DNA from 3 places in the Psychrobacillus sp. NPDC093200 genome. Region 3 is predicted to be linked to each of the others. Evidence: riboswitches for the same ligand, from Rfam matches in the RefSeq annotation. Region 3 holds a riboswitch; each other region holds the start of a gene.

Region 1 (5,168 bases), on a different contig from region 3:
CTAGTAATTCCTCACCTTGCAGTTGTCGTTGCTTCGCTGCTGCATTTACCTGTTCATCCGCATGATAACTACTTCTAACTAGTGGTCCTGCCTCACAATGAGAGAAGCCCTTGCTCATGGCAATTTTACGTAATTCTCCAAACTCAGCTGGTGAATAATATTTTTGTACTTTAAGATGTTTTTTTGTTGGTTGTAAGTATTGGCCAATAGTCATGATATCTACATCGTGAGCACGTAAATCATCCATAACCTCTATAATTTCTTCAAATGTTTCCCCTAGACCTAGCATTAACGAAGACTTCGTAGGAATAGTCGGTTGCATTTCCTTAGCACGTTTTAATAACTCTAAAGATCGGTCATATTGAGCACGCGCTCTAACTCTTGGAGTTAAACGTCGTACTGTTTCAATATTATGATTTAGAATATCCGGCTTAGCATCCATTATATTACGAATGTTTTGCTCAATACCACCCATATCTGAGGGCAATACTTCAATAGTTGTAAAAGGATTTTTTCGACGAATTGCTCGAATTGTCTCTGCAAAGACCTCCGAACCACCATCCTTTAAATCATCACGGGCTACCGCTGTTACAACTACGTGTTTTAGATTCATAATGACAACTGAATCTGCTACTCGCTCTGGTTCTGCTAAGTCTAACTCGTTAGGAAGACCTGTCTTTACAGCACAAAAACGACAAGCTCTTGTACACACAGCTCCTAAAATCATGAATGTCGCAGTACGTCGCGATCCCCAGCATTCATGAATGTTTGGACATCTTGCTTCTTCACAAACTGTATTTAAATTATTTTCACGCATTAATTTTTTTAAGCCTTTATAATCCTCATTGGTATTTAACTTTATTTTTAGCCAGTCAGGCTTGCGTTCATGCTGTTCTTTTGGTGGTTTACACGCTGTCACGATTCCATACCCCATTCCCATTAATCTGACTTTACTGATGTCAATGTACCATATTATTAGAATTCAAACAACCTTCTAAAATCAACGGGCAGAACTATTGAACCACTCTTTTGCTTCTAATCGACCAAAAGGCAAACAACAAAACAATTATAATTATAACTGTTATTAACCCTATCAAGACAGAGCTTGTTAAGCCTAGTACCAAGTAACCTACTGCTGCAATAATTGCGCTAATAATAGCATAGGGCAGCTGAGTCATTACGTGGTCAATTACATTAACACCTGCTCCTGTGGCAGACATAATAGTCGTATCGGAGATTGGTGAGCAATGGTCTCCAAAAACTGCTCCTGCTAAAACAGCAGCTAAGACTGGAAGCAATAATTGAGGCTCAATCGCCATGATGATACTCGCTCCAATAGGAAGTAAGATTCCAAAAGAACCCCAAGATGATCCAGTTGCAAAAGCCATAAATGCTGTTAACACGAACATTAATACAGGTATCACACCTACTGGTACATTGTTTTCCGTAACTAAAGTAGCTAAAAATGCTCCAGTTTCTAAAGCTGTGATTAAATAAGACAACGACCAAGCAAACACTAATATCAAAATAGCTGGAAGCATAGATTTAACACCTGTGCATATGGCTTTCCACACGTAAGTCATGTTTGCCTCTGGGTTCGTTTTAAATTGGCGTATATATAAAATCATTGCGATTATACTAGCTGTCAGTCCCCCTATAAATAACGAAAGAGGTACATCTGTATGTTCAAAGATTATAAAAATGTCTAAAACTTTTCCTGAAAGGCTATAACCCGTCCAAAACATACTTCCTAAAGTGACAACCACTAAAGAAATAATAGGAAGTAATAAATCAATCACCTTACCATAATTATTTTCCGGGAAATCACCCTCTAAATCTCCAGGATTTGTTTTCTCCGGGTCAAAAAGTACGCCTGTATCCATCGCTCGTCTTTCATGCTTTTTCATCTCAAACAAATCAAAGTCAGTCCATGCTGTAAAAAAGACCAATGCTAATGTTGCGATTACATAGAAGTTCATCGGTGCCATTAACACAAATGCCTCCAGCGGTGTATAATCAGTCACCGCATGTGTAGCAAAAATTACACCAAGCTGACTGATTAGGAAAGCTCCCCAACTAGAGACTGGAGACACTACACAAACTGGTGCAGAGGTGGAATCGATAAAATAAGCAAGCTTTGCACGAGAAACTTTATGAGAGTCTGTAATAGGTCTAGCGATTTGCCCAACTGCTAATGCATTAAAATAATCATCCACAAAAATGATAATCCCCAAAAAAGCAGTTAAAAGTTTAGATCCTCTTTTTGTTTTGATTCTTTTGATAGCCCAAGCAGCAAATGCTGTGCTACCACCGGAAAGACTAACGAAAGCTGTTACTACTCCTAATAATAATATAAAAGCTAAAATATATATGTTATATACGTTTAACCCACCATCCCAAAAGGATACTTTAAATGAGTCCCATAATAAAAGAAAAGATTGTACTGGGTTAAAATTCTCTACAAGTAATGCGGCGGAAAGAATCCCCGCTCCCAATGAAAGTAAAACTCTTTTAGTCACTAAAACCATAATAATTGCCAATAATGGTGGCACTAACGAAAAAATAGTATTCTCCAAAACTGTTCCTCCTTAAAAATCGAAAAGCCAACCTATAAATATATATAGGTTGGCTTGATTATGAACTATAAGTTAAATACTTACTTCATTTGTAGCTCCCCATCTATACTTAAGTATAAATGACAGTGTTATTTTTATTCAAAATAACCCCAACTAAGTATCCTATGACTATTAATACTTAGCTTCGGCAAAGCTTCCTTTCATCTACGATCAACGGTGTCAACCTCCTGTAAATTACTCTTAAGCCTCGCAGCCTCTACCTATTCATTATTCATTTCTTTCTATTCTAACAGGCTTTTATAAAAACCGCCTTTTTTTTAATCTTCCGGCAATGGTATTGGTACCTCCACTGATGGAGCAGCAGACCCATCTCCTCCGGTATAAATATGAGGCACCTGTCCCTGTACTAAGCCCATTGCAACAGGGATATTTTGTTCAACTACACTCATTTTGCTCGCAAGTGGCACAATGATTTGTACATTTACTTTAATATGGATACTAATTTCTACATAAGCATTATTTATCCCAAACTCTGTTATGGTCGGCACTACATTGGACTGAACATTACCTATTACATGGAAACGAATTGGGATTTTAGGCCCTAAGTTTCCGATTAGAGGTATATTTGTAGCCTGCCCCATCGGCACAAAGAATACTACCCCACCTTGATCTTCCATTGTATGTTTATCATATTCAATATCATCCAAGTAGGGAAGACTAGAAAGATTTCCTTTTTCTGCCTGTTCCAAATGAGATTGCACTAAACTATTTGTATCAGAAAGTACTCGGTTGATAATCTCCGTATTAAACTTAGTCGTCACCATATTTTTACTATCTGAAGGAACTTCTTCAATAATATCGTTTACGTCTAACACATTTGCCGTACGTGAATTAATCGCTTTACTAATTACCATAGAGGCAATCTTATTAGTTTGTACTTCTGCATAATCTAAATAAGTTGGAGTCAGTTGGGCATTTATGTAATAAAACACCCAAGCTACCGACAAGAGAAAGCATGTCAAAAAGATAGCTAATTTACGTTGAGTGCTAAAAAATATAAAACGTTTCTTCTTTTTTCGATAAAACAACGAAAAAACCTCCTCATTACTTTTATGTAACAAGAAGGTCTTTTATGCCCTGCACTTATGCTCTTCCTTTATTCCGTACCATTTCACAACGTCTCGAATCGTTTCTGGCATAATATATTGTTTTTTTGCTGTTTTAAAGGAAGGAAAGAAATATCCAAATGTGAACATATCCAAAGTTGCCAGCCGGTAGGTGTCCTGGATAAGTAACGGACTTCCCTGTATGAAGATAACACCATCTTCTCTTTCAACTATTTGTTCAAATAATACATTACCTAAGAATTTACCACGAAAGCCTAGTCCTTTTACTTCGAGGTGAGGCCATTTATCATTTTTTGATTGCTCAATGATCTCTAGCAAATCTGCTCCACTTAATGTAATGATACAAGGATTAATAGGATGTGGAAGACATTGATGTAAGTCTCCAGCAGTTACAGGTCCCTCTGGTAAATCTTTTAAAAATATACCCGCTGGGAACATTGCACAATCAGCACCTGTATATTCGAGCAACCCTTTCCCAAAAAATTTAGCGAGCTCAGATTCATGAAACCATTCTTTTTCAAGCTTTACTGGATTATTAAATACAGTATGAGAAAGCTGGGCTTTTCCTTCATACTCCCAACGACTTTGGAGTTTGCTTGCATATTCAGGTACGGGTAGCTCGTCGGTCGGATATACCTTAGCCTCTTTTGAAACAATCTTCTTGCTAATATGATCAAATTCTAATATTACACGTCCAATATACATACCAAATTTGCCTGTAGCAGCCTGCAAAGTGTTCCCTAACCATTTCCCCTCCTCGAACAAATGATGGGTGTGAGCGCCTAAAATAAGATCCAATGAGGGTATTTGTTCAATCAGAATTTCATCCTGTGATTTTCCCAAATGTGACATACATATTAGAATATCTACTTGTGAGGAAATTTCCTTACACACATTTTTTAATCGTGGTATAGGGTCCTGTACATGCCAGCCAAGTTTTTCATAGTAAACGCCATAATCTGCCGTGGCAGCAACAATTCCAATTTTAATGCCAGAGGGGGTTTGATGAATTTTGTAAGGCTTTACCCAATTAGGAATCTCTCCATCCAAGTTAGTAAAATTTGAAACAATTACTTCAAAATTTGCTTCTGTATATAAAGAGTCTAATTCCTCATGACTAAGCGTTATCCCTTCGTTATTACCAATTGTCACATAGTCATACTTTGCCTCGTTTAAAAGCTTTACATTGCCCTTCCCCAGAGTTCCTTCTGTATAAATATTGGAGCGATCCACGTGATCCCCAATATCTAAAATAAGATAGGAATCCTTCTTTTCATGCATCTTTCTTTTATTTGAAAGAAAGTGATGGATTGAAGGCCAATTTTCCAAATGACTGTGCAAGTCATTTGTATGATAAATATAAATCGTTTCTTTCACCCTCTCCACCTCTTTCATATGTTTTAACCATTTTATAATTTTCTTTTAAAATAGCCCATCAATAATGGAGCGGATTCCAAGTAACAGT
Region 2 (5,168 bases), on a different contig from region 3:
ATTAGATTAACTTTTCACAAAGTATTCCATCCCCGAGAAAAATTTTATGTTAAAATAGATTCATAGTTTTTTATTTACATTTTCTTTTAGAAAGAAGGGTTGCTACTTGAATGAAAAAGAACATTCACATGTAACTTCCTTTGGATACGAAATAATAAGAGATCACGTGCTTGCTTCTATTCTCGGAAAACATGAAAAAGATATTTTATACTGGGCAGGTAAAGACCTCGCTCGTAAATTTCCTCTCTATTCAATGGAAGAAGCCATCTCTTTCTTCCAAGAAGCTGGTTGGGGAAAGCTTGAATTAGAAAAAACTTCGAAGGATTCGGCTCATTACATATTAGAAACCTTTAATTTGCCTCAAAGTGGGATTAACAGAAGTCATAGACTAGAGGCAGGTTTTCTTGCGGAGCAGCAACAAAAAATTGGCGGCTATGAGACCGAGTGCTATGATGAGCTTGTCAAAAAAACTGGAATGGTCACTTTTCATATAAAATGGGATTTAAAAAGTTCGCGATAAAACAGCATGTATACAAAAAAGAGGATTGTAGGTAAAACGACAATCCTCTTTAAATATAGAATTATCGGCTGATAGCCAATTCAAATTCATTATGAAGGGCATTAGCAGCTTGGATCATATTCCCCTGAGGTACTACTACAGAAACTTTAATCTCTGAGGTGCTTACCATTTTGACAGGTATGTTCTCCCTACTAAGACGGTCAAACATTTGGGCAGCAACACCTGGATTAGATACCATTCCCGATCCTACTATCGATACTTTAGCTAGGCCAACCTCAAAATCAGCAAAAGTAAAACCTAAAGTTTTTTTATTTGTTTCTAAAACCTCAATTGCTTCTGAAAGTGATTCCTTTTTGATAGAGAACGAAACTGTTGGCTTAATGCCCTCAACGATTGATTGGACAATAATGTCTACGTCTATATTATTATTAGCGAGTGTAGTGAAAATGGAAGCTAGCGAACCATTAAAAGGCACTTCATACTCTATAGTCAAACGTACTATATCTGATTCAAACGCTACCCCACGTACTACTAAATTTTTTTCCACATCTACTTCCTCCTTTAAAATTGTTCCTTCTGTTTCTTCATAGCTTGATCGTACTCTAAGTGGTATTTTATAATTTTTTGCAAACTCCACTGCTCGGGGGTGCAATACTCCAGCGCCTAAATTGGCTAACTCTAACATCTCATCATATTCCAACTGCTCTAGTTTTCTAGCATCTAATATATAACGAGGATCTGAAGTATAAATGCCATCTACGTCTGTGTAAATATCACATATTTCTGCATCTATCGCAGCTGCAATAGCGACGGCAGTAGTATCTGATCCTCCTCTTCCTAAGGTAGTGATTTCCCCCTCCAAAGAAATCCCTTGAAATCCTGCGACAATTACTACTTGATTACCATCAAGATATTCATTTATCTTGTTGCCATTTAGTTGACTGATTTTCGCATTTCTATGTACATCGTCTGTTTGGATGCCTGCTTGCCAACCTGTGAGAGATAGGGCTTCCACACCAAGTGAGTTCAATTGTATTGCAAGCAAGGACATCGTCACTTGTTCCCCTGTTGACAACAACATATCCATCTCTCTTTTTACAGGACTATCGGTGATTTTACTTGCCAACAAATTTAAATCATCAGTTGTTTTACCCATTGCAGAAACAACTACTACAATATCGTGGCCTTTTTCTTTTTCATTTTGAATCCTTTTTGCGATATTCGTTATTTTGTCGAGAGTGCCTACAGAAGTTCCGCCAAATTTCATAACAATTTTACTCATTAACCTATCTCCCCTTTTGTCTCTGTCAGGATACAATAAAAAAAGCTTTCCACAAGATTGCGGAAAGCTAACTCTTCTCATACACGGTCAAAAAACAATTGCCCATGTGAGATAGCCCTCCAGAATATATATTCTGACAATCCTGCATCTCTTAAATACAGAACCAACATAGAAAAGGAAAAGCTTTTCTATATTTCGGCGAACAACCCTTTCCTAACCCCTCAATGGATCTTTCATCCTCATGATTAGTACTATTGCAATTCGCACCTCTATCTTCACTGTTTGAATAGTGAATATTAAATTGTTTTAAAGATAACACAAGATTATTCAGAAGACAATAAATTTTTCTGAAAATGAGCAATTAGATTATCTGCTAATTTACTAGGAAGCCCAGATTCGATTAACTCTTCCTTAGATGCAGCTTGCATTCGTTTAACGGAGCCAAAATGCTTGAGTAGTAGTTTTTTTCGCTTTGGTCCGATTCCTTCTATTCCATCTAATGAAGAAGCAATAGTATGCTTCCCTCTTTGTTGACGATGGAATGTGATAGCAAAACGATGGACCTCATCTTGAATCCTTTGTAATAAATAGAATGCCTCGCTAGTTCGCTTCATAGGTATAATCATTAAGGGATCACCATAAAGCAAAGAAGAAGTTTGGTGTTTCGTATCCTTGGCTAGTCCTGCAATAGGTATATCTAAGCCCAATTCATCTTCAATAATTTCGCGAGCAGCCTCTATTTGTCCTTTACCACCATCAATAATGATAAGGTCAGGAAGTGGCAGTCTTTCTTTTAGTACTCTTGTGTATCTTCTTCGAACAACCTCGCGCATCGCTCCATAGTCATCATGCTTGGCTGCTGTTCTAGTTTTATATTTACGATAATCTTTTTTATATGCTCTGCCATCAACAAAAACTACCATGGCTGAAACTGCATCTGTCCCATGGATATGTGAATTATCAAATGCTTCGATTCTGCTTGGCATGCTAATTCCCATCAATTGACCTAATTCCTCTACAGCCCCAACTGTCCGCTCCTCTTGACGTTCGATTAAGTGAAATTTTTCTTTCAATGCAATTGAAGCATTTTTTTGAGCCAGATCTACTAAGTTCTTTTTTGCTCCCTTTTGTGGAATAATGACCTTCATTTGCAGCAGCTCAGACGCCAAATCCAAATCGGTAGTATTTGGGACGAATATTTCCTTTGGCTTGATGTGTTCAGGTTTGGCATAAAACTGGCCTAGAAACGTAAGAAACTCTTCCTCCGGGTCACGATACATCGGGAATAGCGACACATCTCTTTCTATCAGTTTACCTTGGCGCACAAAAAAGACTTGGACGCACATCCACCCTTTGTCTACTGAATATCCGAAAATATCACGGTTCGTGAAATCATTCATCGTCATTTTTTGTTTTTCCATAACTTGATCAATGTGGGCAATTTGATCGCGGTATTCCTTAGCTCGTTCAAACTCAAGCTGTTCCGCTGCAGCATTCATTTTTTCTGTCAGTTCTTTCTTGACCTTTCCATGTCCACCATTAAGGAAACTAGAGATTTCGTGAATTATTTCTGTGTATGTTGGTTCATCAATTTCCTTTACACATGGAGCTAAGCACTGACCAATATGATAGTAAAGACAAACTTGACTAGGTAGCTTTTGACACTTTCTTAATGGATATAGTCTATCCAGCAGCTTTTTCGTTTCATGGGCAGAATGGGAATTTGGATAGGGTCCAAAATATTTCCCTTTGTCCTTTTTTACTTGTCTTGTAATAATTAGCTTTGGGTTCTTTTCCCCTGTAATTTTTATATATGGGTACGTCTTATCGTCCTTGAGCATGATATTGTATTTTGGATCATGCTTTTTGATCAAATGGAGCTCCAAGATCAATGCCTCTAGCTCAGACGATGTAACGATATATTCGAAGTCCACTATCTCTTGTACTAATCTTTGAGTTTTTCCATCATGTGAACCGGTAAAATAAGATCTTACACGATTTTTTAATACTTTTGCTTTTCCTACATATATAATAGTGCCTTTTCGATCCTTCATCAAATAACAGCCCGGTTGATCTGGTAGGATTGCACATTTCTGTTGAATTAGTTCGTTCATCTCATCACCTGTTTAAAAAAACCGGGCGCCTTAGAGGACCCGGTTTTTATTATTATGCGTTTTTCTCAACGAATTGAACTAGTGCTTCTTTTGGTTGGAAACCAACAGCTTTGTCTACTGGCTGACCATCTTTAAATAACACTAATGTTGGGATTGACATGATACCGAATTGACTTGCAGTCGCTTGGTTCTCATCTACGTCAACTTTAACGATTTTAACTTTCTCGCTCATTTCAGCATCCATTTCTTCTAGAACTGGAGCAATCATTTTACATGGTCCGCACCATGTTGCCCAAAAATCTACTAATACTAATCCTTTTTCAACTTCTTGTGAGAAGGTTTGATCTGTTCCATGAACAATTGCCATATATAATTCCTCCTTTATTAACTCTAAATAGATTATAGCAGACAAAAAATGCTTCATCTACAATTTAGCTTACACACGTAAATTTCATTTATTCACACAAAAACTCGGCCCATAAAGAGCCGAGCATTTTTTATGCATTCACTTTAAGCTTTTTGAATTCTTCTGTTAGCATCGGGATAACTTCAAACAAGTCTCCGACAATTCCATAGTCAGCGACTTTAAAGATATTAGCTTCTGGATCCTTGTTAATCGCCACAATAATTTTAGAGTTAGACATACCTGCTAAATGCTGAATTGCTCCAGAAATACCAGCCGCGATATAAAGGTCAGGAGTTACAACCTTACCAGTTTGGCCGATTTGTAGTGAATAATCACAGTAGTCAGCATCACAAGCTCCACGAGAAGCTCCAACTGCTCCACCTAACACGTTCGCAAGCTCTTTTAATGGTGCAAATCCTTCCTCACTCTTCACTCCACGTCCACCCGCGATAACAACCTTCGCCTCTGATAAGTCTACGCCTTCCGTAGATTTACGTACTACTTCTTTAATGATTGTGCGTAGGTTTGTGATGTCAACTGATAGAGAAGAAACGTCACAAGATTTGCTATCGTCTTTTACAAGTGGTGCGATGTTGTTTGGACGAATTGTGATGAACTTAATACCTTCTTTAACTTTAACTTTTTCAAAGGCTTTACCAGAATAGATTGGACGAATATATACTGCATCTTCCCCTTCTCCTTCGATAGCTGTTACATCGGAAATTAGACCGATTTGTAATTTACTAGCGATTTTAGGAGATAGATCTTTTCCAAGAGCTGTATGACCAAATACAATTGCTTCTGGGTTTTCTTGATCGATTACAGCCATAAAAGCTTGACCATAGC
Region 3 (5,168 bases):
AATGATAAATTGGTTACCTGTTGCAGGAAGTATATTGCGGATAACTTGAGGTAACACAATATGAAGCATCGTTTGAATATGCGTCATCCCTATTGCTTGAGAGGCTTCAAATTGACCCTTGTCTATGGAAATAACTCCGCCTCGAACAATCTCCGCCATATAAGCACCCGTGTTTATAGAAACAATGAAAATAGCAGCGAGTAGACGATCCATGTCTAAGCCAAAGGCCAATGAGGAGCCGTAAAAAATAACCATTGCTTGTACTATCATTGGTGTGCCACGGAAAAACTCTATATAAATAGAGAGCATTAAGTTAACCAGCTTAAGAAAGTATCTTTTAATCCCCTTTTCCGGCATAGGAACAGTTCTTATAACTCCTGCCAGCAAACCGATGATAGCTCCGAAGATAGTTCCAATAATGGATATTAAGAGGGTTACTCCGGCTCCTCGTAAAAACATTGGCCAATTATTTGTAATGATGGATATAATCCATTCTAAACTCATAGTCTTCCTCCTTACATACTAGCTGACCCATAAACACACTTTCCAAGGAAAGTCAGTAAATGCTGTAAATAATGAAACGGCTGCAAAATAGTAGCAGCCGTTGTTATATGCTTATTCTGCAGCTGGTTGATTTAAAATAGCATTGTCCATAATTTCTTGTCGCTCTTCTTCTGAGATTCCTGCTAAAATTTTATTGATTTTGTCTGTTAAGTCACTTTCCTTTTTCAATCCTACTGCAACGGCTGTTTCCTCTTCATCTGCCACGAATCCTTCTGTAAATTCGATCATTACAAATTTATCATTTGCTGATGAAGCACTAATCCCTTCTGGACGTTCAGATACATAGCCGTCAATCATTCCAGATTCTAGTGCCACACGCATTGCAGGGAAATTATCTGATGCCGGTTGTTTTTTTACTCCTTCAATTTGGTCAATAACCCCGTAGTGAGAAGTATTTAATTGGCCAGTAATTTTCGCACCCTTAAAGTCTTGAATGGAGGTAGCATTTTCAAATGTCCCGCCCTTTTTTACCACCATAACAAAGTTGGAAGTATAATAGTTTTCGGAGAAATCAATTGTTTTTTTACGCTCTGCAGTTGGTGACATCCCTGCAATAATTGCATCAATTTTGCCGGATGTTAGGGCTGGAACTAAACCGTCCCATTCCGTTTTAACAACAACGAGCTCTTTACCTAAGCCCTCAGCTATTTTTTTAGCAATTTCTACATCGTAACCACCAGCATATTCTGCATTACCGTCAATTTTTACGCCACCATTTTTGTCATCCATTTGAGTCCAGTTAAATGGTGCATATCCTGCCTCTAAACCTACTGTAAAAGTATCTTGATCAGAAGCTGATCCAACGCTTTCTTCCTCTTTTGTTCCACAAGCTGCAAGCAGTAAAATGGTTGATAATAATAATGTTAAAGTGAATAGACTTTTTTTCATCTCTATTAATCTCCTTTTTTAAATTAGTATATGTATGCATGCATACAAAAAGGACAACCGTACAAAAAAAGACCTGAGATAGACTCAGGTCATATATGTATGGTTGCCCTAAATCCTCTACTTTTCCCCATGAGATAGCACACCATTATAAACCGGGACGTTTATAACGGACAGTCCTGCAATTATTCACTGCAGACCCAGCATGTAATAATGAGTTTATTACAAACTTCGGCGACATTTCCTTCTCCCTAGCATCACAGCTACTCAAGCTCCACTAAGGACTGTTAAATATCGCGCCTCTACCTCACTTCTATAAAGCGAGGTTATATTCAATTATTGTTCATAGTCTACAACAGAGATTTTCATCTGTCAACATCTGTTCTATTGATTAAACCAAATATTACTATTATTAGATTGTAATCTCTTTAGAATTATTTCATTACCCATTTTTAAAAAAAGCTAATAATCCGAGGAATTGCTAAGAAAAGTCTGCTAAAGTAAACGCATTTTCAACTTTATCAGACTTTTTCTTTTTCCCTTTGGGCATAGGTTCCGAGGGGGAGCGATAAGCCATCACCGTCGCTTGCGCATCTTTTATGAGGTCTTATCTGTCTCAGTCGTCCCACAAGAGGCGCCGCCTGCCGCTCCAATCATAAGTTTTATAGTAAAGAGAAAGGAATATAGATAAAACTAACTCATTTATTTAAAGCTATTAATAAAATACTTTTCACTTTGACTATTTGATTAACAAATGATGGTTGATTTCCGCTCTCAACGGACGCTTTCCGTGGGGTGAGGATAAGCCATCACTGTCGTTTGTGATGTCTTATCTGTCTCACTCATCCAACCGGAGTCGCCGCCTGCCGCTCCAATCAAATAAAGCCCGCTTTAAAAGCCTCCATATACATTCTAGGATCTCTTAGACCATTCGTTGATTGGTTGAAGCCCCTTTCTAGGAGAATTTCCATTTTGAACGGGAAGAAAAATGTTTCACATGAAACTTTATATTATAAAAAAACATGAGATAAGCTGGTTTCACATTACATGCGACAGTATGGCTTATCGCTATACTCCACAGAAAGAATTCGTTTAAAGCGCAACTTTAGCTATTTATCATTTACGCTTTTCATTTTTCTCATCTTATCGGATAACTGCAAAAAAAGAGCGCAAATGACTTGGCTACTACCTTCATTTGCACCCTTTTTACTTATTTTTGTATAAACATTTGTGTCCAGTAGTTACCGTCTTTTACATAACCTACACCAATATGAGTATAGTTTTTGTTTAAGATATTCGCCCTATGACCTTCACTGTTCATCCAAGCATCTACTACTGCTGAGGCTGTTTTTTGACCCATAGCAATATTTTCTCCTGCAGATTTATAGCTTATACCAAAATTCTTCATCATTGTAAATGGAGTTCCATAGACAGGACTAGTGTGACTAAAATAGTTTTTATCGTGCATATCCTGTGATTTATATTGCGCTACTCTTCCAAGCTCCCAATCGTATTTTAATGCTGAAAGACCCGCGTTTGCTCTTTCCACATTTACAAGTTTAATTACTTCTTGTTCTATACTATAAGAATCGTTTGAAGGGACATTGATTTTTTGACCTGGATAAATAAGGTCCGCATTTTCTAATTGAGGATTTTCCTTGATTAATTCTGAAACACCTGTTTGTGTCTTCACAGCAATTTTCCATAAAGAGTCTCCTGAAACTACTGTATAGGAATTAGCTGCAAATGTAGTGATAGGCATTAATAACGTTAGTGTTAGTAGTCCTACAATTGCTACTTTTATTTTTTTAAACAATTTAATCTTCCTTTCCTTTTTTAACTCTACTAATATAGTAAATTAAAAAAAGAATGGAAATCATCCCTTAATAATTGGATGCAATTTTACAGGTATATTACAAAGGAAATGAATAGAGAACCGAAGCTCGCTATTAAGCGAATTCACGCTTGTTTAAAGGTAATATTTTTGAAATATTCAAGGAGGAAAATTCCTCTATAGACAAAATCTTTTCCGATTATCCCTTCTTTACTCGAACTGACCATTCTGCTCTCCTATACAACTACCAAGGATTATACTATATTAAAAGTGGGTGATTATATGAATATTAGGAAATATTTAAATAACGAGCGTTTTGTCATAGGAACGACAATGAAAGACGTTACTGCTTTAGAAGAGAATAACATGGCTTTACACGTTTGTGAAAATCCAAAGAATATATTGGAAAATCGTAAGAGACTGGCGGAGCAACTCCAATGTGATTTGGATGATTTTGTTTGCGCCAATCAGACACATAGCGCCAATTTCCATAAGGTAACTGCAGCTGATAAGGGGCGTGGAGCAAGGCTGTTAGATACTGCCATTAAGGATACAGATGCTCTTTATACATTTGAACCAGATCTTTTGTTATGTAGTTTTACAGCAGATTGCGTCCCTGTCATTTTCTACAATGAAAAAAATAATCTGGTGGGAGTAGTACACTCTGGCTGGCAAGGAACGGTCAAGGAAATTACAAGGAAGCTGTTTGAGTATTTAAAACAACACGAACACTGTAATCCAAATGACTTTCATGTACAAATCGGCTCTGCACTTAGCCAAGAAAAATTTGAGGTAGATGAAGATGTCTATAAAAAGTTTAAAGATTTAGGCTATGCGAACGACTTTATGTACTATAAAAATGAAACTGGTAAATTTCATATCGATAACCAGCTCACCGTCCAAAAGCAATGTGAGCTTGCTGGTATTCCACTTGAACGTATTTCAATCGATCGAACATGCACATTTTTAAACCCTGGTGGTTTCTCTCATCGAGAAGACAGAAATACAGGTAGACATTTAAGTTTTATCATGCGGAATAAATAACCTTTAAAACACATCACTAATTGAGCTGATGTGTTTTTTTTATTGAAGACATCCATTTGAATAAAATTTCTTTATATATTACTTTAAATTTCTTTTTGGCTGGGGGAAGTCTATCTTTTTTGGAGCTACTAGAGAACACTAACATTACTTCACCATTTGAGAACGATAGTATAGAGAATGCTTTACTTTTTGTTGAAAAATGGTTAATAAAAAAAGGTTATTTCATATAAATTATAAAATAGCCTGATTCCCCTTTTGAGGAATCGGGCTATTTGCTTTTTAAGTAAAATATTCAAATTTAGCATTAGGAAAAAACTTTTCCATATAACTGTAGAGATGTTCTTTAATATCTTCCTCTTCTTCTTTTTGATAAATATATTTCCCTATCCCATATTTTCCCCACTTTATTCTTCTGGATTCTTCATCTAGCTCAAGCTTGGTCATAGGATAGTTTTTTTCGATTACTTTTTTAGCTGGTTTAGTAAAGCGATGCTGTATGAATTCAAAGGTTATATTATCGCGGGCGTCCTTTGGAAGTTCAGCATCTAATCTTTCAAACATATGATAATATCCTTCTTTCCAACCTTCATGAAGGTAAATTGGAGCTACGATAAATCCCAAGGGGTAGCCTGCTCTAGCAACCTTCCCAGCTGCCTCAATACGCTTATCCAATGGAGAAGTACCTGGTTCGAAATTTTTAATCACATAATCAGCATTCACACTAAAGCGAAATCTCGTGTTCCCATTATGCTTTGCGTCCAATAAGTGATCTACAAAGTGAAACTTTGTCACAAATCTAAGCCTGCCAAATTCTGATTGACCAAAATGTTCAATTGCCCTT

What was found. Region 3 has a riboswitch for lysine ahead of ACQKNZ_RS17480 (transporter substrate-binding domain-containing protein). Riboswitches for the same ligand answer to the same signal wherever they lie in the genome.
Region 1: linked by a shared signal. The riboswitch ahead of ACQKNZ_RS13770 (Na+/H+ antiporter NhaC family protein) and the one ahead of ACQKNZ_RS17480 (transporter substrate-binding domain-containing protein) in region 3 are both predicted to bind lysine.
Region 2: linked by a shared signal. The riboswitch ahead of ACQKNZ_RS08770 (aspartate kinase) and the one ahead of ACQKNZ_RS17480 (transporter substrate-binding domain-containing protein) in region 3 are both predicted to bind lysine.

The regions. Positions count from the first base shown of each region.
Region 1 is NZ_JBNNVC010000003.1:43,167-48,334, forward strand. Features, by position in the region: gene lipA (lipoyl synthase) at 1-919, opposite strand, end outside; gene ACQKNZ_RS13770 (Na+/H+ antiporter NhaC family protein) at 1,014-2,576, opposite strand; lysine riboswitch at 2,661-2,843, opposite strand; gene yunB (sporulation protein YunB) at 2,894-3,664, opposite strand; gene ACQKNZ_RS13780 (bifunctional UDP-sugar hydrolase/5'-nucleotidase) at 3,707-5,080, opposite strand; gene ACQKNZ_RS13785 (sulfite exporter TauE/SafE family protein) at 5,126-5,168, opposite strand, start outside.
Region 2 is NZ_JBNNVC010000002.1:228,999-234,166, reverse strand. Features, by position in the region: gene ACQKNZ_RS08775 (YslB family protein) at 107-520, shown strand; gene ACQKNZ_RS08770 (aspartate kinase) at 582-1,802, opposite strand; lysine riboswitch at 1,907-2,082, opposite strand; gene uvrC (excinuclease ABC subunit UvrC) at 2,126-3,916, opposite strand; gene trxA (thioredoxin) at 3,969-4,283, opposite strand; gene ACQKNZ_RS08755 (electron transfer flavoprotein subunit alpha/FixB family protein) at 4,414-5,168, opposite strand, start outside.
Region 3 is NZ_JBNNVC010000005.1:133,893-139,060, forward strand. Features, by position in the region: gene ACQKNZ_RS17475 (amino acid ABC transporter permease) at 1-504, opposite strand, end outside; gene ACQKNZ_RS17480 (transporter substrate-binding domain-containing protein) at 616-1,452, opposite strand; lysine riboswitch at 1,580-1,762, opposite strand; gene safA (SafA/ExsA family spore coat assembly protein) at 2,660-3,265, opposite strand; gene pgeF (peptidoglycan editing factor PgeF) at 3,566-4,327, shown strand; gene splB (spore photoproduct lyase) at 4,607-5,168, opposite strand, start outside.